3 regions of the Paenibacillus sp. BC26 genome follow, and region 1 is predicted to be linked to each of the others. Evidence: riboswitches for the same ligand, from Rfam matches in the RefSeq annotation. Region 1 holds a riboswitch; each other region holds the start of a gene.

The links. A riboswitch is a leader RNA that binds a small molecule or an ion and turns the genes downstream of it on or off. The one in region 1 is predicted to bind ZMP and ZTP.
Region 2: it holds a riboswitch for ZMP and ZTP, as region 1 does, so the genes downstream of both, BM412_RS28875 (DJ-1/PfpI family protein) here and BM412_RS24765 (bifunctional 5,10-methylenetetrahydrofolate dehydrogenase/5,10-methenyltetrahydrofolate cyclohydrolase) in region 1, are expected to answer to the same signal.
Region 3: it holds a riboswitch for ZMP and ZTP, as region 1 does, so the genes downstream of both, rpiB (ribose 5-phosphate isomerase B) here and BM412_RS24765 (bifunctional 5,10-methylenetetrahydrofolate dehydrogenase/5,10-methenyltetrahydrofolate cyclohydrolase) in region 1, are expected to answer to the same signal.

What each region holds. Positions count from the first base shown of each region.
Region 1 is NZ_FPAD01000004.1:262,479-268,184, reverse strand. It holds gene BM412_RS24775 (sensor histidine kinase) at 1-510, shown strand, start outside; gene BM412_RS24770 (cyclodeaminase/cyclohydrolase family protein) at 539-1,168, opposite strand; gene BM412_RS24765 (bifunctional 5,10-methylenetetrahydrofolate dehydrogenase/5,10-methenyltetrahydrofolate cyclohydrolase) at 1,171-2,034, opposite strand; ZMP/ZTP riboswitch at 2,130-2,215, opposite strand; gene BM412_RS24760 (sensor histidine kinase) at 2,311-4,191, shown strand; gene BM412_RS24755 (response regulator) at 4,166-5,706, shown strand, end outside.
Region 2 is NZ_FPAD01000006.1:93,199-98,904, forward strand. It holds gene BM412_RS28855 (DUF975 family protein) at 1-146, opposite strand, end outside; gene BM412_RS32285 (hypothetical protein) at 227-403, opposite strand; gene BM412_RS28860 (flavodoxin) at 403-864, opposite strand; gene BM412_RS28865 (TetR/AcrR family transcriptional regulator) at 1,132-1,710, opposite strand; gene BM412_RS28870 (SDR family NAD(P)-dependent oxidoreductase) at 1,804-2,568, opposite strand; gene BM412_RS28875 (DJ-1/PfpI family protein) at 2,849-3,520, opposite strand; ZMP/ZTP riboswitch at 3,497-3,575, opposite strand; gene BM412_RS28880 (DUF2306 domain-containing protein) at 3,628-4,281, opposite strand; gene BM412_RS28885 (ferric reductase-like transmembrane domain-containing protein) at 4,348-4,842, opposite strand; gene BM412_RS28890 (branched-chain amino acid aminotransferase) at 4,953-5,706, opposite strand, start outside.
Region 3 is NZ_FPAD01000005.1:389,976-395,681, reverse strand. It holds gene glyA (serine hydroxymethyltransferase) at 668-1,915, opposite strand; gene BM412_RS27740 (TIGR01440 family protein) at 1,948-2,562, opposite strand; gene rpiB (ribose 5-phosphate isomerase B) at 2,578-3,045, opposite strand; ZMP/ZTP riboswitch at 3,163-3,245, opposite strand; gene BM412_RS27730 (low molecular weight protein arginine phosphatase) at 3,384-3,959, opposite strand; gene BM412_RS27725 (manganese efflux pump MntP) at 3,993-4,553, opposite strand; gene BM412_RS27720 (L-threonylcarbamoyladenylate synthase) at 4,774-5,706, opposite strand, start outside.

The DNA.
Region 1 (5,706 bases):
CGTCCGCTGATGCGCAAGGTGGATCTAACCGAATTGGTACGGGAATCGATGAATAATATGAGCTACTTGGCAGATGTCAAACATATGCAGCTAGAGGTCGAGCTGCCGGAGGAAGCGATGATTACGGCCGATGAGCGGCTCATGTCGAAGGCTGTGGCGAACATCATCACCAATGCCGTTCAATATTCCGGCGATGCGGAGCGGGTCGTTGTTCGGTTATCCGAGGAGTATTGCGCAGCAGATGAGGGGAGCGAGCTGCAGGTGAAGTCGCTGCATCCGTGGTACAGGCTGGAGGTGCTGAACACCGGCGTGCAGGTGGAGGAGTCGAAGCTGCCGCGATTGTTCGAGCCGTTCTACCGGGCGGAGCAGTCGCGCAGCCGCTCCACCGGCGGCAGCGGACTGGGTCTCTATATTGTCAGCAAAGTACTGGATGCTCACGGCGCTGAATATAGCATCGCCAATACGGCTGAAGGCGTACGCTTCAGCGTAAGGGTGCAGGGAGCGGCTTGAGCCATAGTAGGAACAGGGGAACCGGACATTAGATTCTGTCGCGAACGACAGCTAATGTCCGGTTTTTGAGTTGTTCGATTTCAGCGATAAGGGAAGTGCGTTTCGCAGCGTAATGGGCTTTTATCCCTTCATCCTTCAGTGCGGCTAAATTGATCTCCACCGTTAAGAGCGCGGATTGCGCAGCGGCTTCAAGGAGTAAAGCGCCGATACCGAGATCAGAGATGACATGCGCATTCGTGCAGGAAGCGATGCTTAGTGTAGACAGCAGCGCCGCTCTGCACACCTCCATCAGTCGGAGCGGAGCTTCGATGGCGGCAATGGTCGCGTTATGGAGCGCCTCTTGGCGAACAGCCTTTTCTGACTCATTCTGTTTAGGCAGCTTCAGTGCATGCATATAACCGTCGAAGGCTGAAATGTCCTCGGCGAGCAGCGATTCACACGCGGCGGAAAGCCGGTGCATCTCGTTCAATGCAGCGTTAACTTGAAGCCGTGCATCGGCGTACTTCTCTCCCTGCGAGAGATGGGCCGCCATTGCGGTCATGGCTGTGCCGAGGGCTGCGGCAAGGGCAGCGGCGCTTCCGCCGCCCGGAGTGGGGTCGGCGCTGGCCGCCTTCTCTAAGAAGCGGCGGATGGAATCATCCCATGATACTGTAGTCATCGTCACGCATCTCCTTTCATCGACGTTTGGATATCCATGGCTTTCATCAGATTGCGAAACAGAATCGCGGTCGTTAAGGTGCCGACTCCGCCGGGAACCGGTGAGACAGCAGCGGCCGCGTCGCTCAGATCCGAAGCGGCATCGCCGGTAATCGAACCGTCCGCAAGCTCGTTAATGCCTGCGTCGATGATGATTAAGCCCGGATGCACCATATCCTTTGTAATCATATCCGGTTTGCCAACCGCCACGATGGCGATTTCCGCATGTTTCAGCTGAGCAGCCAGATCCGGCGTCCTGGAATGGCAGACAGTCACGGTTGCATGCTCCCGTTGAAGGAGATGAAACAGCGGAAGGCCGACGGTCTGACCCCTGCCGACTAAAGCCACGTTGCGACCCTCTAGTTTGTACCCGTAATGCTTGAGTAACCCGATGCAGGCCTGCGGCGTTGCGGGATAAAGTCCCGTGTCATTGCCCGTGTAAACGGCTAGCTTATTAGATGGAGTGACGCCGTCGATATCTTTGGCAGGGGCGATGCAAGCTTCAATTGCAGCTGCCGATAGATGCGCGGGCAATGGCAGCTCCAGCATAATGCCATGAACGTCTTCATCCTCGTTAAGCGCAGCGATGACGCGCTTCAATTCCTCTTCCGAAACATCGTTCGCGAACGTATGGAGCTGAAACGAGATACCCAGCTTCTCGGCAATCTTCTGCTTGGAGCGCGCATAGTAAGCCGAGGCAGGATCGCCTTCGACCAGTAGTGTCGCCAGAGACGGCTGTTTTCCATTCTTCTTCCATTCCTCAACGCGGAGCGCTATTTCCGAATACACGAGCTCAGCCGCTTCTTTCGCCTTTAGAATAAGGGCCATTAGAGATCCTCTCCTTCATCCTGAATGTACGATCGATAAGAAACGAAAAAAAGCATTCGCAGACAGGCCGGTCCTCAGACATGGCCAGTCGCAAATACTTCTCCCCAGGCGAACGGTGTGATTCGATCCGCATGCTCCCTCGTGGTTCATTCCACTGATTTCGCCAGTTGCATGCAGCATTATTTTCCTAGAGTGTAGCACGAGGAGGTGCCTTTGAACAGGGCTGTGCTATAATGTTGCTGATTCTTGGGAAACTGCGAAAGGAGCAACGCGCTTGTGCTGACAAACTGGCTGTATCCCCATTGGCTGCGAAATCAAGTCATTCGCAACAAAATTATCGCGATCTATATTCCGCTGATCATTGTGCCGCTCCTTGTGCTGGGCTTTGCGTCCAATACCATCTATACGAATGCGATTGTAGACAAGACGATCAGCAATGTGAGCGACAACTCCTCGCTGATCATTACGCGCATGAATGGTATTCTCACGAATGCGGAAAGCTGCGCCAATATACTGACGATCAACTTAAACCGCGTCATTCAAGACCATAACAAAGGCGAAATCAGCCGGGAGCGTTCGCTGCTGCTGTCGACCTTGATTACCAATCAGCTTAGCTTCGCGCTGCTTGTTTTTCCGGATGTGGAGAGCGCTGCATTCATTGATACTTATGGCACGATCTATGGCACATCGGCTGCGATTGAGAACGCCGGCGCGCCTCAGCCGGAGACGCTTCTGCAGACCCCGATGATGAAGCGCATTCGCGAAACGACCGGCCAGAACATCTGGTTTCCGATGGACAAAAGAAGCTATCTGACGCTCGGAGCGGACGAGCCTGTTCTTACGGTGGGCAAGAAAATCAATAACATCTACACCGGCCAGGAGCTTGGGCTGCTGGTGCTTAATGTGAAGGAACAATCGCTTTCGGCGATTTACAATAACATCGGCAACGATCAAAGCGGCAGCTACATGCTGACCGATCAAGCAGGCACGATCGTCTCTTCTACGCATAAGGAGCAGCTGCTCAAGCCCGTGGAAGACAAGGCGCTTAGACAGTGGATCAATCAGACAAACAGCGGTTCGACAATCGATCGTTTCCTAGGGGAGAAGCTGCTTGTCATCAGCTCGGAAATGCCTAAATTCGGCTGGAAGCTGATCTCCATGGAACCGTTTAATGCGTTGACGGCGGATAATCGCAAAATTACGGCGCTCATCATGACCATCGGCTTCTTCTGTTTCTTGTTCGCGCTGATGGGCGCGGGTATTCTAAATCGGCTCATCGCCAGGCCCATCGTACTGTTGACCAAGTATATGAAGCTGGTGAAAGAAGGGAATCTTACCATTCAGCTGCCGGTCAAATCGAACGACGAGCTGGGCCTGCTCGCATCCGGCTTTAATACGATGCTTACGCGCATTAATTTGCTTCTCGATAATGTGCGATTCGAACAGAAGAAGAAGCGGGAGTACGAGCTGGCCCTGATTCAATCCCAAATCAAGCCTCATTTCTTGTACAATACGCTCGACGTGATCTATACGCTCTCGGAGATAGGGCGGGTCAAGGATGTGCAGCGCACAACCAAATCGCTGGCCGATTATTACCGCATCGTCTTAAGCCAAGGGAAAGAGGCGATTCCTCTTCAGGATGAACTGCAGGGGCTGCGCGATTATTTGGCCATTCAACGGATCCGCTATGCCGATGTGTTCGATTACCAAATCGATGTCCAGCCGGAAGTGCTCTCTTGCACCGTGTTAAAACTGACGCTGCAGCCGCTCGTGGAGAATGCCATCTATCATGGGCTGAAGACAAAAGGGACGTTCGGCCACCTCATCGTGACAGGCGGCATCGAAGGTCAGGATTTGCTGCTTACCGTTAAGGACGACGGAGTCGGCATTCCGCCGGAAAGGCTGGAGACGTTGTTGCGGCCAAGCGTTGATTCAACGAACACACCCGCCGCAGTGCTGTCTGCTGCCGGAAATACCGGCAGTTCGTTCGGGATGCGCAGCGTGGACAGCCGGATTAAACTGTATTTTGGAGAAGGGTACGGACTGACGCTAATCAGTGAGCCCGGCGTGGGAACAGAGATTCAAGTACGATTGCCTATGGAACAGCATGAGGAAACAGGAGGCGGCAGGCATGTTGAATTTACTGATCGCAGATGATGAGTCTATATTCCGTGAGTATTTACGCACGGTGCTGGACTGGGAGCTGTACGGCTACCGGATCATTGGGGAAGCGAAGAATGGGCTGGAAGCGCTCGAGATCGCGCAGCAGACAACGCCGGATATTGCGCTTGTCGATATTACGATGCCATTTATGGACGGGCTGGAGCTTGCGCAGCGGTTGAAAGAAGACTACCCCGGCATCAGCATTGTACTGATCACGGGTCATAATGAATTCGACTATGCAAGGCGCGCGCTCAAGCTCGGCGTCGAAGATTATATCTTAAAGCCCTTTTCCAAGGATGAGCTGACGCTTACGCTGCTGAAGCTGCAGGAGCATCACCGCAAACAGAGAGAAGAGCAGTCGACGCATTTGAAGAATCTGCAGCTCATGAAGGAGAGCGTGCTGAACCGGCTGGTCAGCGGAGAATTGGCGGAGCATGAGGACGTGCTTCTGCAGCAGCTCAGCTCTTACCAGCTGCAGCTGGATGCCGAGGCTTATGCGGTGGCATGCATTGAGATCGATGAGATCGATCGCAAGTGGGGCGAGGTAAGCGAACGGCTGCTGTGGAAATATGCCGTGACCAACATTCTTGCGGAAGCGATGGAAGATTCCGGAGGGAAGCCCGTTATCTTCAATGGACCGGAAGGGCGCATCATCTGTCTGTACGGTTTGCCGCATGGCACAGGCACCTCGAACACAGGCTCGCAAGCCCAGGCCGAGCTTCCGAAGCTGGAGCCGTTCGAGAAGCTGTGCATGCTGATCAAACGCTATTTGAAATTAACGATCACCATCGGGGTTGGCCAAATTTACAGCGGGATTGGAGGCATCCGCTGCTCATACGAAGAAGCGCTCACGGCGCTTCAGAATAAGTTCGTGCTCGGCAATGATCGCGTCATCGCTTTCGGGCAGCATATCTCGAAGGAAGGAACAGGCGTGCAATATCCGCCGGAGCTTGGCGATGAGCTGCAACTGCTGCTTCGCGCGCAAGATGATGTGAGAATCGATGCTAAGCTAAGTGAGCTGTTCCGGCACATCCGGGAGCAGAAGCTGTCTATCGACTATACTTATGTGATTTGCATGAGCCTCGTATCGGTCTGTCTCGGTTATGTCAGCGAAGCAGGCCAGCCTATCGAGGATTGCTTCGGCGAGCATTTCTTCCCGTATCACGAGATCCGCGAGCTAGCTTCCATAGACGAAGCGGAGCGGTGGATGAAGGAGCTGTTCACCAAGGCCGTCCACTATACGAGGCGATACAAGAAAACAAGATCGTCCATCATCGCGCAGGCGGCAAAAGCTTTCATCGAGGAGCAATACGGCGATGCCGAGCTTGGGGTAGAGAAGGTAGCGCAGCATGTATTCATCAACGCCAGCTACCTGCGCGCCGTGTTTAAGAAAGAGAACGGGATGACCGTCACGGATTACATCACGCATATTCGGATGAATAAAGCGAAGGAGCTGCTCGGAGCAGGCAACCGCAAGCTGTCGGACATTGCGGAGAGCATCGGATACAG
Region 2 (5,706 bases), on a different contig from region 1:
ATCCATCCGATGTAGTCGATTTTATTCGTGATGCTGCTGATTAGGCCTGAAACAACCATGTACAGCAAGAAGTGAAGTACAGCCGTCTTCCAGTTGCCGGCTAAGCTTTGCCTTGCTTGAGCGCGAATCTCTGAACGACTAAGCATATATCAGTTTCCCCCCGAAATAGTATCGTTTAGCTTCAAACTATACTACGTCGGATAGAGCGGATTTAGTCCGATTCGGTTTATTTCGTCGTTTCCTTCCCTTGCACGGCTGCACTTACATCCCTTCCGCCAATAGGCCGGGAGAGCAGTTCAATCAACGAAAGCGGTGTATCGGCCATCTCGATCTGATCTCGCATTTCCGGACTCTCGTCCTCCATCTCTTGCATCGATTTATATAGATTATATAACAATCCCATTATACGGATCCTCCAACCTCGGCAAGCATGCCGACAAATTGTCTGCCAAACTGTTTGCAGACCTCTTTCTCGGCGGGACTTGGCCCGAATTCTATTTTCAGCCCATCGAGCACAACCTCTGAGCCCAGTTCCTTGAGTTTATCCACTAAGATGTCTACGGCAACTCCGTAAGCAGAGTAAGAGGAATCGCAAGATCCGAACACGGCGGACTTGGTTCCCTGCAATTGCAGGCCGTTCATTTGCGCATAGTAATCAAGAAACTCATCAGGCAGCTCGCCGTCGCCCCACGTATACGCACCAAGGACAATACCATCGTAAGCCGCCATGTCGGCAGCAGCAGCATCCATTACCATCTGAACCGTGAGTGTACCGCCTGCTTCACGAATGCCTTGTGCAATTGCATCCGCCATATCCTCCGTATTACCTGTCATGCTCGCATAAACCAGCAGTATATTAGCCATGCTTACAACACTCCTTTACCCTATGTCTCCATAGTCTCTTGCTTGGGTGTGCGTTCCTTACGTCCCGCATTTCCTCTCTCATATTAGTTGATAATGATTCTCATTGTCAATTAATCTTTTGAAAATAGTTCCTTTTCCTTGATGACCTTTGTCCATTTAGAGAACAATGTGCAAGTACGATGGGTCTGATTCAGCGGGAGCGTGCCCATGTTAAAAAGGCCGGAACCCCTTGTGTAGCAAGGAGTTCCGGCCTTTGAAGCCAAGCATTTATTGGTACAGGACAACCTTAGCCATATCCGCTATGCGGTACAGCTTGTCTTTGTTAGTAAGTGATCGAGTAAGCACGCGCAAGCCCAGCAAAGTGTTGTGCAGGCTCTCAGCGAGATCCTCAGCGCTCCGTGTCGACGTAAAATCGCCGTTCTGCTGCCCCCTGCTGATCACATCAGCGAGCATTTGCTCCCAGTAAGCAAAGCTCTCGCTCACTTTGGCTCTTGCCTCGGGATCGCTCGAAGCCAGTTCAACCGCCATATTCACCATCATGCAGCCAACAGGATTATCTGCACTCGTGCCCTGGATCGTGTAATCGAATATAAAATCGATTGCCTGCTTCGGCGTAGAGTTCGGAATGAGCGCACCGAGCCGATTGTTGGTCAGCGTTTTGTACCGGTCAAACGCCCTTAGATATAGCATATGTTTATCGCCGAACGTATCGTACAAGCTTCTGCGGTGAATGCCCATACGCTCGACAAGATCATTAATCGATGTTTTCTCGTAGCCCTGCTCCCAGAACAGCTTCATTGCCTTCAGCAGCACGACGTCTTCTTCGAATTCTTTCGCTCTAGCCATAAGCATACCCCTTTCCAGTCGATTTTACCATATTGAGAACAATCGGTAAAGAATCCCCTGACAAGGTGTCCTATACTCCGGCGGCTTTTAGGCTTAACGATATACCGGTGCACCGAACGGGGATGAGCCGCCGCCTCCGTCAACACTGATTTCGGCGCCTTGCACGTACGAAGCATCATCCGAAGCCAGGAACAAAGCTACGTTTGCGATTTCTTCCGGTTCACCCAAACGGTTTAGCGGAACCGATCGCGTGAGCTTGGCTTCCATTTGCGCCAGCCCTTCCGGCTGACCCCAGATCGGTGTGCGAGTAGGGCCGGGAACGACTGTATTTACGCGAATGCCTCTAGGCGACAATTCGGAAACAAACACTTTCGCCATGCTCGCAACGGCCGCTTTGCTCGCTGCATACGCTGCCCATCCCGGGCTTCCCGCATTAGCAAGCACCGAACCGTTCAGGACTACCGAAGCGCCTTCCTTCAAGTAAGGCAATGCGGCTTGTACGGTGAAGAACACGCCCGTCACGTTCACGTTCATGACTTCCTGGAATGCGGCCAGCTCCGTACCGCCGAGCGGAGTATGACCGCCAATGCCGGCATTGGCGAACACGACATCCAGTCGGCCGAATTTCTCAACTGCTGCAGCCGTTGCCTTCTCCAGGCTCTGCGGATCGGTTGTTTCGGCTTGAATACCGAAGCTGTTCGACGCACCAAGCTCCTCCACTGCTTTGTCCAGCGTAGCCTGATTACGACCTGTGATGACAACCTTAGCTCCCTCAGCTACAAACAACTTCGCCGTTGCAAAGCCGATCCCGCTGTTACCACCTGTAATGAATGCTACTTTACCGTTTAATTTACCCATTTTGTATCGCTCCTTTGTCATTTGTTTATTATGATGCACCAATTGAGAATGATCATTCTCAAAAGAGTAAAAAAATAAAATGTACTGCAAACTATGCTTGGCTGCCAACTTGACCGCAGCCCTTACGGGAATGATCGTTCTACTATTGCGAATAAAAAAGGAATGCATCCTCACTCACGATTGCTTCCTTCTTGCTTACGAATTGATCATATCATATTGGGAACGATCAGTAAAGAATAAATTTAAAGCTAGCCCACTCCTGTGGACTAGCGCGATTTCTTCATGAGCGCACCCAATCGTATTCCATCAAACTTGCTGCCAGAAGCGCCCGTTCCTCGCCCAGCAGCTTACCTATTACATACAAAGACGCATCGATCCCCGCTGAAACACCGGCCGACAAAATAAGCTTCCCATTGTCCACATAACGCGCTTCTTCATGAATTTCTGCAGATTCCGGCGCTATTGCCCGCAGCTCATGCATCGCAAGGCGGTTCGTAGCCAGCTTCAATCCATCTGCCAGCTGAGCCTTCACTACCAGAAGAGCGCCTGTGCACACGGACAGAAGCAGCTCCGCTTCTCCGGCAGTTTGGTTGATCCAGTCCAACATGACAGGATTGTGCATTTCGGTTCTGGTGCCCGGTCCTCCGGGAATGACGAGAATGTCCGGCTTCGGACAAGTCCGGAAGCTGTAGGCCGGGTTAATGCTCAGATTGCCAAGCGCATGAATCGGACCATCATGTTCAGCTACGGTAAACACATTGAAGTCCCGGCCATAGTTGCTGCCGGATAGGAACGCCTCGAACGGCCCTGCAAAATCCAGCACTTCCACGCGATCAAAGATCAGAATCGCTACATGTCTTGCCTGCCGCACCTGCTCCATCTCATCATCTCCCATGAAATAATAAAAAGCGCTCAGTCCAAAGACCAAGCACTTCGCCCAGGCGTACGGCATATGAATATGTGCTCCCTCGTGGTACTCCACGTTTACGCCAGTCACACACACCGAATACTGCTTATATTGTAGTCCGAATATTTAGTCAAATCAACGATGAAGTTCTATTAGGGCTGCATCGGCCTTCCCTTGCCCGATTGTCCAAATACCACTCGGATAACAACCTCGGCTGCAAGCAGTAGGAAGAGAATAGCCCCATAAACGCCGATTGTGTAGCTGTGCGTATAGGACAAACCGAATCCTTGGTGAACTACATAAGTAATCGCATGAATGCACAAATTCGTGTAGCAGAACGCGTAGCTTCTGATCATCCAATTGCGGTGGGCGATGCGCTGTTTTCGTCTTATTTTCACAATCGCGATCACCGTCATGGCCGTCCACAGCATGCTCAGCAGGTTCAACGGAACGCTGTTCAGCTTACCGCCGGTCGCATAAGGCGCCATGTAGCCGGAAGTGAGCACTACGACAAGGATCGCGCCAAAATAAACATACCCGATAGCTCGGTGCGCGCGCCGGTAATGGGTCTGAACCTTCGTGGCAAAATTAACCGCTCCCGCCGCCATCGCGATACTCGCACACACCACATGGACATACATCACATTAAGCCAAACCGGCTTGTTTAACGGATGCTTTAGGTTGATCTTGTGACTCAGAAAACGCTCCGCCTGGGGATCCACGAAGAAATTGATGGTGATCACATATACGATAAAGCCGACCGCAATCGTCAGCATAAACCGATAGAGAATTTTAGACTTCTGCATAGCTGGGCTGTACCTCGTTTCAAAAATGAAAACTCAACGCCGCGGTCCTCCGCACAAGCACAGCGCTCATCGGAACCGGAATTGTTCAAAATGAATGGAACCCGCCACCCCGATAAACCGATGCGAGATCCGCCATCCTCGGTAGCCTATCCGCATAACCCGCCGAACCCCCGGAATCCTCGGCGCCACCGATAGGAGAATGAGCAGGACAAAACCCCCAAAAGCAATATAGCCGGGAGCCCGTCCGGGAGGGACCTCATTCGGATTAAGCGGCATGACGAGCAGATGGAGGAAAAGCAGCAGAAATACAAATATACCCGCGTTCCGGTGGACGACATACAGCTTATCCAAGCCGCCTAATAATCGTTCCAATACCCGGATTCTCGTTGCGAGCAATAAGGTGAAGGCCATCATAATCATCATTGTCGAGCCGATCACTTCGCCCAGATGACGCTGGGCAAACGAAGGCTGAAGCCCGTGATCCACAGGTGGAAAAGCAATCCACACGGCTGCATTAATTAGCGGTAGCAAGAAAATAAAAAAATGGCGAGGCTGCAGCATGTACGTGCTCCTTTTTCGAGAAGAATCCTTACTTCTGATTCTACCATAGACCCCACTCGAAAAATCTCACAGTACGATGAACATCTGCGTATAGCCTCACCATAATTTGATTACTCTTGGCTGAATTCGACTTTCTTGACCCAGCCGAACGGATCCGCAACGGCACCGGTTTGGATGCCTGTCAGCGTATCATAAATCGACTTCGAGAGCTGGCCGGTCACGCCTTCGCTGATCACGAGCTTCTCTCCGTTCCAGTTCATTTCGCCGATAGGCGAAATAACGGCTGCGGTACCGGTTCCGAAAGCCTCTTCCAGCGTACCGTTGCGACCCGCTTCATAAAGCTCCTCAATGGAAAGCACTCTCTCCTCAACAGGAACATCCCAGTGCTTAAGCAGCTGAATAACCGAGTTGCGTGTAATACCCGCTAGAATACTGCCGTTCAGTGCAGGCGTTACGACCGTTCCGTTGATTTTGAAGAACACATTCATACTGCCGACTTCTTCGATATATTTGTGCTGCGTGCCATCGAGCCACAGAACCTGCGTGTAGCCTTCTTCCTTAGCGGCTTGCTGCGACTTCAAGGCCGCCGCATAGTTGCCGGCTGTCTTCGCTTCACCCACGCCGCCTACAACTGCACGAACATAGTGGGATTCCACGTGGATTTTGACCGGATTGATTCCTTCCGGATAGTAGGCGCCAACAGGCGACATGATAATGATGAATTGGTAATTCTCGGATGGAGACACGCCAAGCGTCGCTTGTGTGGCAATGACGAATGGGCGAATATACAGCGATGTACCCGGCAGATCCGGAATCCAGTCTTGATCGACTGCGATGAGCTGCTCCAGCGCTGCAATGGCCACA
Region 3 (5,706 bases), on a different contig from region 1:
AGTGGATAGCGGGTCGACTGCGGACTGCGTGCGCGGGACAATACAGCGGTGGGATGGCGGACGGCGGCAACGGAAAGCAAGCGGAGAACTACGGACGGCGAGACTGTGGAAAACAGGTAATTATGCGGGCGGGACAGCTAGAAATAGGACATCTAAAGATGCTGTTGTCAGCGGCGGGGCAGTTTTTTTGCTGTGGTGAGTCGCTAACGAATCGTAGCGGTCTTATTTGAGCGGAATTGGGCCATAAATTTTTCTAACGAATCGTAGTGGTCTTATTTGTGCGAATTGGAGCGGAATACGGTGCTTGGAGTCCAAATAAGACCTGTGGGATTCGTTAGATTTCCAAATAGGGTGATTTGGGCGAAATAAGACCTCTACGATTCGTTAGAGTTGAAGGTCCGGTTGTATGAGGGACAACGCCACCGGCAGACTACCGATTCCGGCTCGCATGCTGCGGAACGCAAAAGGTGGCATTGGGTTCTACCCTGCACTGCCTTCAGACTACCGATTCCGGCTCGGAGCATGCTGCAGAACGCAAAATGGCGGCATAGGTTTCTACCCTGCGCCACCTTCAGACTAACGATTCCGGCCAACAGCATGCATGCTGCGGAACGCAAAAAAGGCGGCACAGGGATCAACCCTGCTCCGCCTTTTGGTCAAACCGATATTAGTAAGTCATGCCAGGGTAAAGCGGGTATTGCGACACGAGGTCGCTGACCATACCGCGTGCTTTTTCCAGAACGGACTCGTCTTTTGGATTCTTGAGCGTCATAGCGATTACTTCTGCGATGGTAGCCATTGCGTCTACGCCCATGCCGCGGGAAGTCGCTGCAGGTGTACCGATACGGATACCGCTAGTGATGAACGGGCTGGTCGGATCGAACGGAATCGCGTTTTTGTTGACTGTGATTTGTACGGAATCGAGCACGTGCTCCGCGTCTTTACCTGTGATGTTCAGGTTGCGAAGGTCGATCAGCATCAAGTGGTTGTCCGTACCGCCGGAAACGATGTTGATGCCTCTCTCGATCAAACCGTCAGCAAGCGCCTTCGCGTTGTCGACAACGTTCTTGCCGTATTCTTTGAACGAAGGCTGAAGCGCTTCGCCGAAAGCTACTGCTTTAGCCGCGATAATGTGCATCAGAGGTCCGCCTTGGGAACCTGGGAATACTGCTTTATCGATTGCTTGCGCCCATGCTTTGCGGCAAAGGATCATACCGCCGCGAGGTCCGCGAAGCGTTTTGTGCGTAGTTGTTGTTACAAAGTGTGCGTGCGGAACCGGGCTCGGGTGCAAGCCTGCTGCTACAAGACCTGCGATATGCGCCATGTCAACGAAGAGCAATGCGCCTACATCGTTAGCGATACGGCCAAGCTCTTCAAAATCGATGATGCGCGGGTAAGCCGATGCGCCTGCAACGATCATGCGCGGACGGTGTTTGAACGCCAGTTTGCGTACTTCTGCATAGTCAATTGTAAAAGTGTTCTCGTTAACGCCGTATGCCACGAAGTTGTACAGAAGACCGGATGCGTTAACCGGGCTGCCGTGCGTCAAGTGACCGCCATGCGCGAGGTTCATACCAAGAACCGTGTCGCCTGGGTTTAGCGCAGCCAGGTAAACTGCCATATTAGCTTGTGCGCCGGAGTGAGGCTGCACGTTCGCGTGCTCAGCACCGAACAATTCTTTGGCACGGTTGCGTGCGATATCTTCGGCGATATCCACATGCTCACAGCCGCCGTAGTAACGTTTGCCCGGGTAGCCTTCTGCGTATTTGTTCGTCAGTACAGTACCCATTGCTTCCAATACCGCTTCGGAAACGATGTTCTCGGATGCGATAAGCTCGATGTTGTCGCGTTGACGCTGCAGCTCAAGGCCAAGTGCTTTCAAAATTTCAGGATCTTGTTTACGTAGGTTTTCCATGTTGATAAGTCCTCCTCAGTAAAATAAATATATTAGTCGCATGTGCCGGCATCCGTTGCCGGGCCTGCCGCTTCCCGCGTGTAAACCGCACGTTCCCCGCCAATCAGCTTCGGACGGGTGTAAGCCATTGTCAAATGCGCGGATCCGATTGCCCGGATCGTTGGTCGCACCGGTACCGCTACACGCTTCAAGTGCATGCCGATGAAGGTGTCGCCGATATCGATGCCCGCATGGGCCTGAACCGTCTCGGTCAGCACGGCATCCTGCAGTTTCTGGAACGCGTAGGCTGCCATGGAGCCGCCGGCTTTGCGCACGGGGATAGCCGAAACGAGCTCCAAACCATACCGCTCGGCGGCTTCTCTTTCCATAACAAGTGCCCGATTCAAATGCTCGCAGCACTGATAAACCGGATAAAACTGCAATTCTTGACGTACCTTCTCGACTCCCGCATAGATCGCGGCTGCCGTTTCCAGCGTGCCTGATGTCCCGATCCGCTGGCCGAGTACTTCGCTGGTCGACACGCCGATGACAAGCAGCTGTCCTTGGCGAATGCCGGACACGGCTGCAAGCTCGCGGACAACGGTTTCTACATCCTTGGTCAGCTGTGCCGAATCCATGCTGCTTATTCCGTGGCCGTGGTCGCTCATCGCTGGGTACGCCCCTTACTCGGATTTTGCCGCATCGGCATATTGTGCTTCAAGCTTCATCACTTTGTTCACGCGGCCGACATGACGCTCGCCGCCCGAGAACGGCGTCTCGAGCCAAATCCGGATAATCTCTTGCGCTACGCCCGGGCCAATGACGCGTTCCCCCATTGCCAGTACGTTGGTGTCGTTGTGCTCGCGGGTTGCTTTGGCCGAGAACATATCGTGCACCAGTGCGCAGCGAATGCCTTTGACTTTGTTAGCCGCGATGGACATGCCGATTCCCGTACCGCAAATGAGTATGCCGCGTTCAGCCTTGCCTTGCGCAACAAGCTCCGCAACAGGAAGCGCATAATCCGGGTAGTCTACGGACTGGGCGCAATCGCAGCCTACGTCCTCAATCTCGTGGCCAAGCGATTGGATAAACGGAACCAGCTCGTCTTTCAAGCGGTAGCCCGCGTGGTCTGCGCCGATGGCGATTTTCATAATCCATATTCCTCCCAATAGAACCGCACATGGCGGAAATTGTCGATTCACAATGGCATTAGTATACCTGATTTCGCCGAAAAAGACGAAAAAAGAGCAAGCATGCTTGCGCACGCTGCTCTTTGCCCAGGCGACCGGCCGTATGATCCGATGCTCCACCGTGGTTTAACCCACTTTCGTCGCCAGTTACATCGGAAACCGTCTTTAGTTGCTTTTATCATAACGGATTTTGGCTTCAAAATCAATCGTTGCCGGAAGAAACGGCGCTTGCCATCGTTTGACAGCGAGCGCAGTTTCACCTTATTAAAGAGCCACGAAAAGCCTTCAGACAAATACACTTATCCTTTCAGTCGATCGAGAAGACGGTTGAGCGCGGCTTCGATTTGGCTGGCGCTCTGCTCATACATCGCCAGCGAGCCGCCGAAAGGATCTTCCACATCGAAGCTCGGGATCTGCTGCTCCAGCTCAAGGAGCCTGGACCGCTCCTGCGGAGTCAGCGGCTGTCCCAGCGCCTGCTTAATCTGCCAGTTCGAGTACAGCCCTTCCAGCTCGGCGATGTTCGCCAACACTTTGGGATCCGTGTTCACGAACTCAAGCAGCGTATGCGTCTTGTCCACCGCAGCCGGAAAATGCTGCAGCAGCTGCCTTTTATGACTGGCGGTCATCGTCAAAATAAGATCTGCCCACGCAATCGAGCCGCCTTCGAGCGCCTTCGAGGTACCACTGTGCACAATATCACGTCTGGACAGCGCCGTCCGCGCATGATTGGAAACAGGCAGTCCATCGATCGTGGACACGCCTGCGGAACGAATATCAAGCTGCATGCCCCTTTGCTGGGACCTCGCCCGAAGCAGCGCTTCAGCCATTGGCGAACGGCATGTATTGCCCGTGCACACGAATAGAATCCGTTTCACGATTGATTTCACTCCTTATAAGATGCCGTTCTGTTAGAACAGGAACAGCAAACCGAATGTAAATAAAATGACGCCGCCGCACGCTTCCCCGTACCCGCCGAGACTTGTGCCTACCTTACGACCGAGCAGCAGCCCAAAAACGGACATCAAGCCTCCGGCAACGCCGAACAGCAGTACGGTCAGCAGCATGTCCGTATCGAACATGCCAAGTGAGATGCCGACAGAGAAGGAATCGATGCTCACGCCAAGCGCGAACAGCAGCATCCCCCATGAGCTTCGGTAGTCGATCGACTCCACCGCATCGCCGCGCAGCGAGCTGTAGATCATATGGCCGCCAAGCAGGAGCAGCAGCGCACCGGCCGCCGTCGTCGCCACGCCGCCCAGCAGCGTACTGACGTATTTGCCCGTGAAAATGCCCATGAGCGGCATGACCATGTGAAAAAGCGCAATGATCGCGCTAAGTTTTGCTATATCCATCAGCCGAATGCCCTTGAGCCCAATGCCGACACCCAGCGAAAAAGCATCCATCCCCAGTGCCACAGCAATAATCAGCAGCGTCAGCAATTGTCCGGCATGCATGCCCGCCTCCACCATTTCATCCTCTCCTTGTCCGCAACCTCTCCACAAGCATATGCGGACAAGGTTGGAAAGATGACCTGGGGAAGGTTGTGGGTGGCGCGGGTTTAGTGCGCTAGGGAAGTGGCGCTTGGCGCGCTGGTGGTACGGGTACGGGACGGTGACGCTTGGCGCACGAGTTGGCCGCAAGTAAGTGCGATCGCGCATGGCTTGGCGCGGCACGCGGAACTCACCGTCACTAGACGTGGACCACCGCGTGGCCGGCCGCTTTGGATAAGCGGTTCATGAGCGCATGGCCGATACCCTGCTCCGAGCAGGTTTCGGCCCAGATGCGCTGTACGCCGCGATTGTCAAACTCGCGCAGCGCATTGTAGAGGCCGTGCGCAGCCGTTTCGAGCTGCGCCAGGCTGCCGACGACGAGCACGCAGTCGGCGTCGTACCGAGCGGCATGCTCGGCAAAGGCGAGCACGCCCGTGCGCTCGCCGCGCGCTTTCGCTGCGCCGACTTCCGCCTCAATATAGGCGGAGACGGCGTCAGCGTCGCCCTTGACCAAGTGCATCAGCCCCTGCGGGGCGTAATGCGCATATTTCATGCCTGGCGAGCGCGGCGCCTGCGCTTCCGCTGCGGGAGCTCCCGCCGCCGAAGGCGCAGCAGCAGCGGCGGCAGCGGCAATGCCGGCGCCCGGAGCGGCAACGGCGTCGTAGTCGACCCGCGCCGCGACTTCGCGAAGCGCTTCGGCCGTCACGCCGCCGGGGCGCAAGATCCGCACAAGATCGCCGTCCACCTCGACGACGGTCGATTCAAGACCTACCCCTGCGGCGCCACCATCGACGATGCCGTCAATTAGGCCGCTAAGGTCCTCTCGCACATGCGAGGCCAGTGTCGGACTTGGACGGCCGGAGCGATTCGCGCTAGGTGCCGCCAGCGGACAACCAGACGCGGCAATAAGCTGCAAGGCTACAGGATGAGCAGGCATTCGCACCGCAACGGTAGCAAGTCCCGCAGTTACCCGCGACGACACCGCCCCAGGCTTCACCGGCAGCACGATGGTCAGCGGCCCCGGCCAGAATTGATCCATCAGCCTATCGGCAAGTATGGCTGACTCTCCTACCAGCGGAAGTGTCAGCTCCTCCAACTGCTTGCGATCCGAAATATGAACGATCAGCGGATT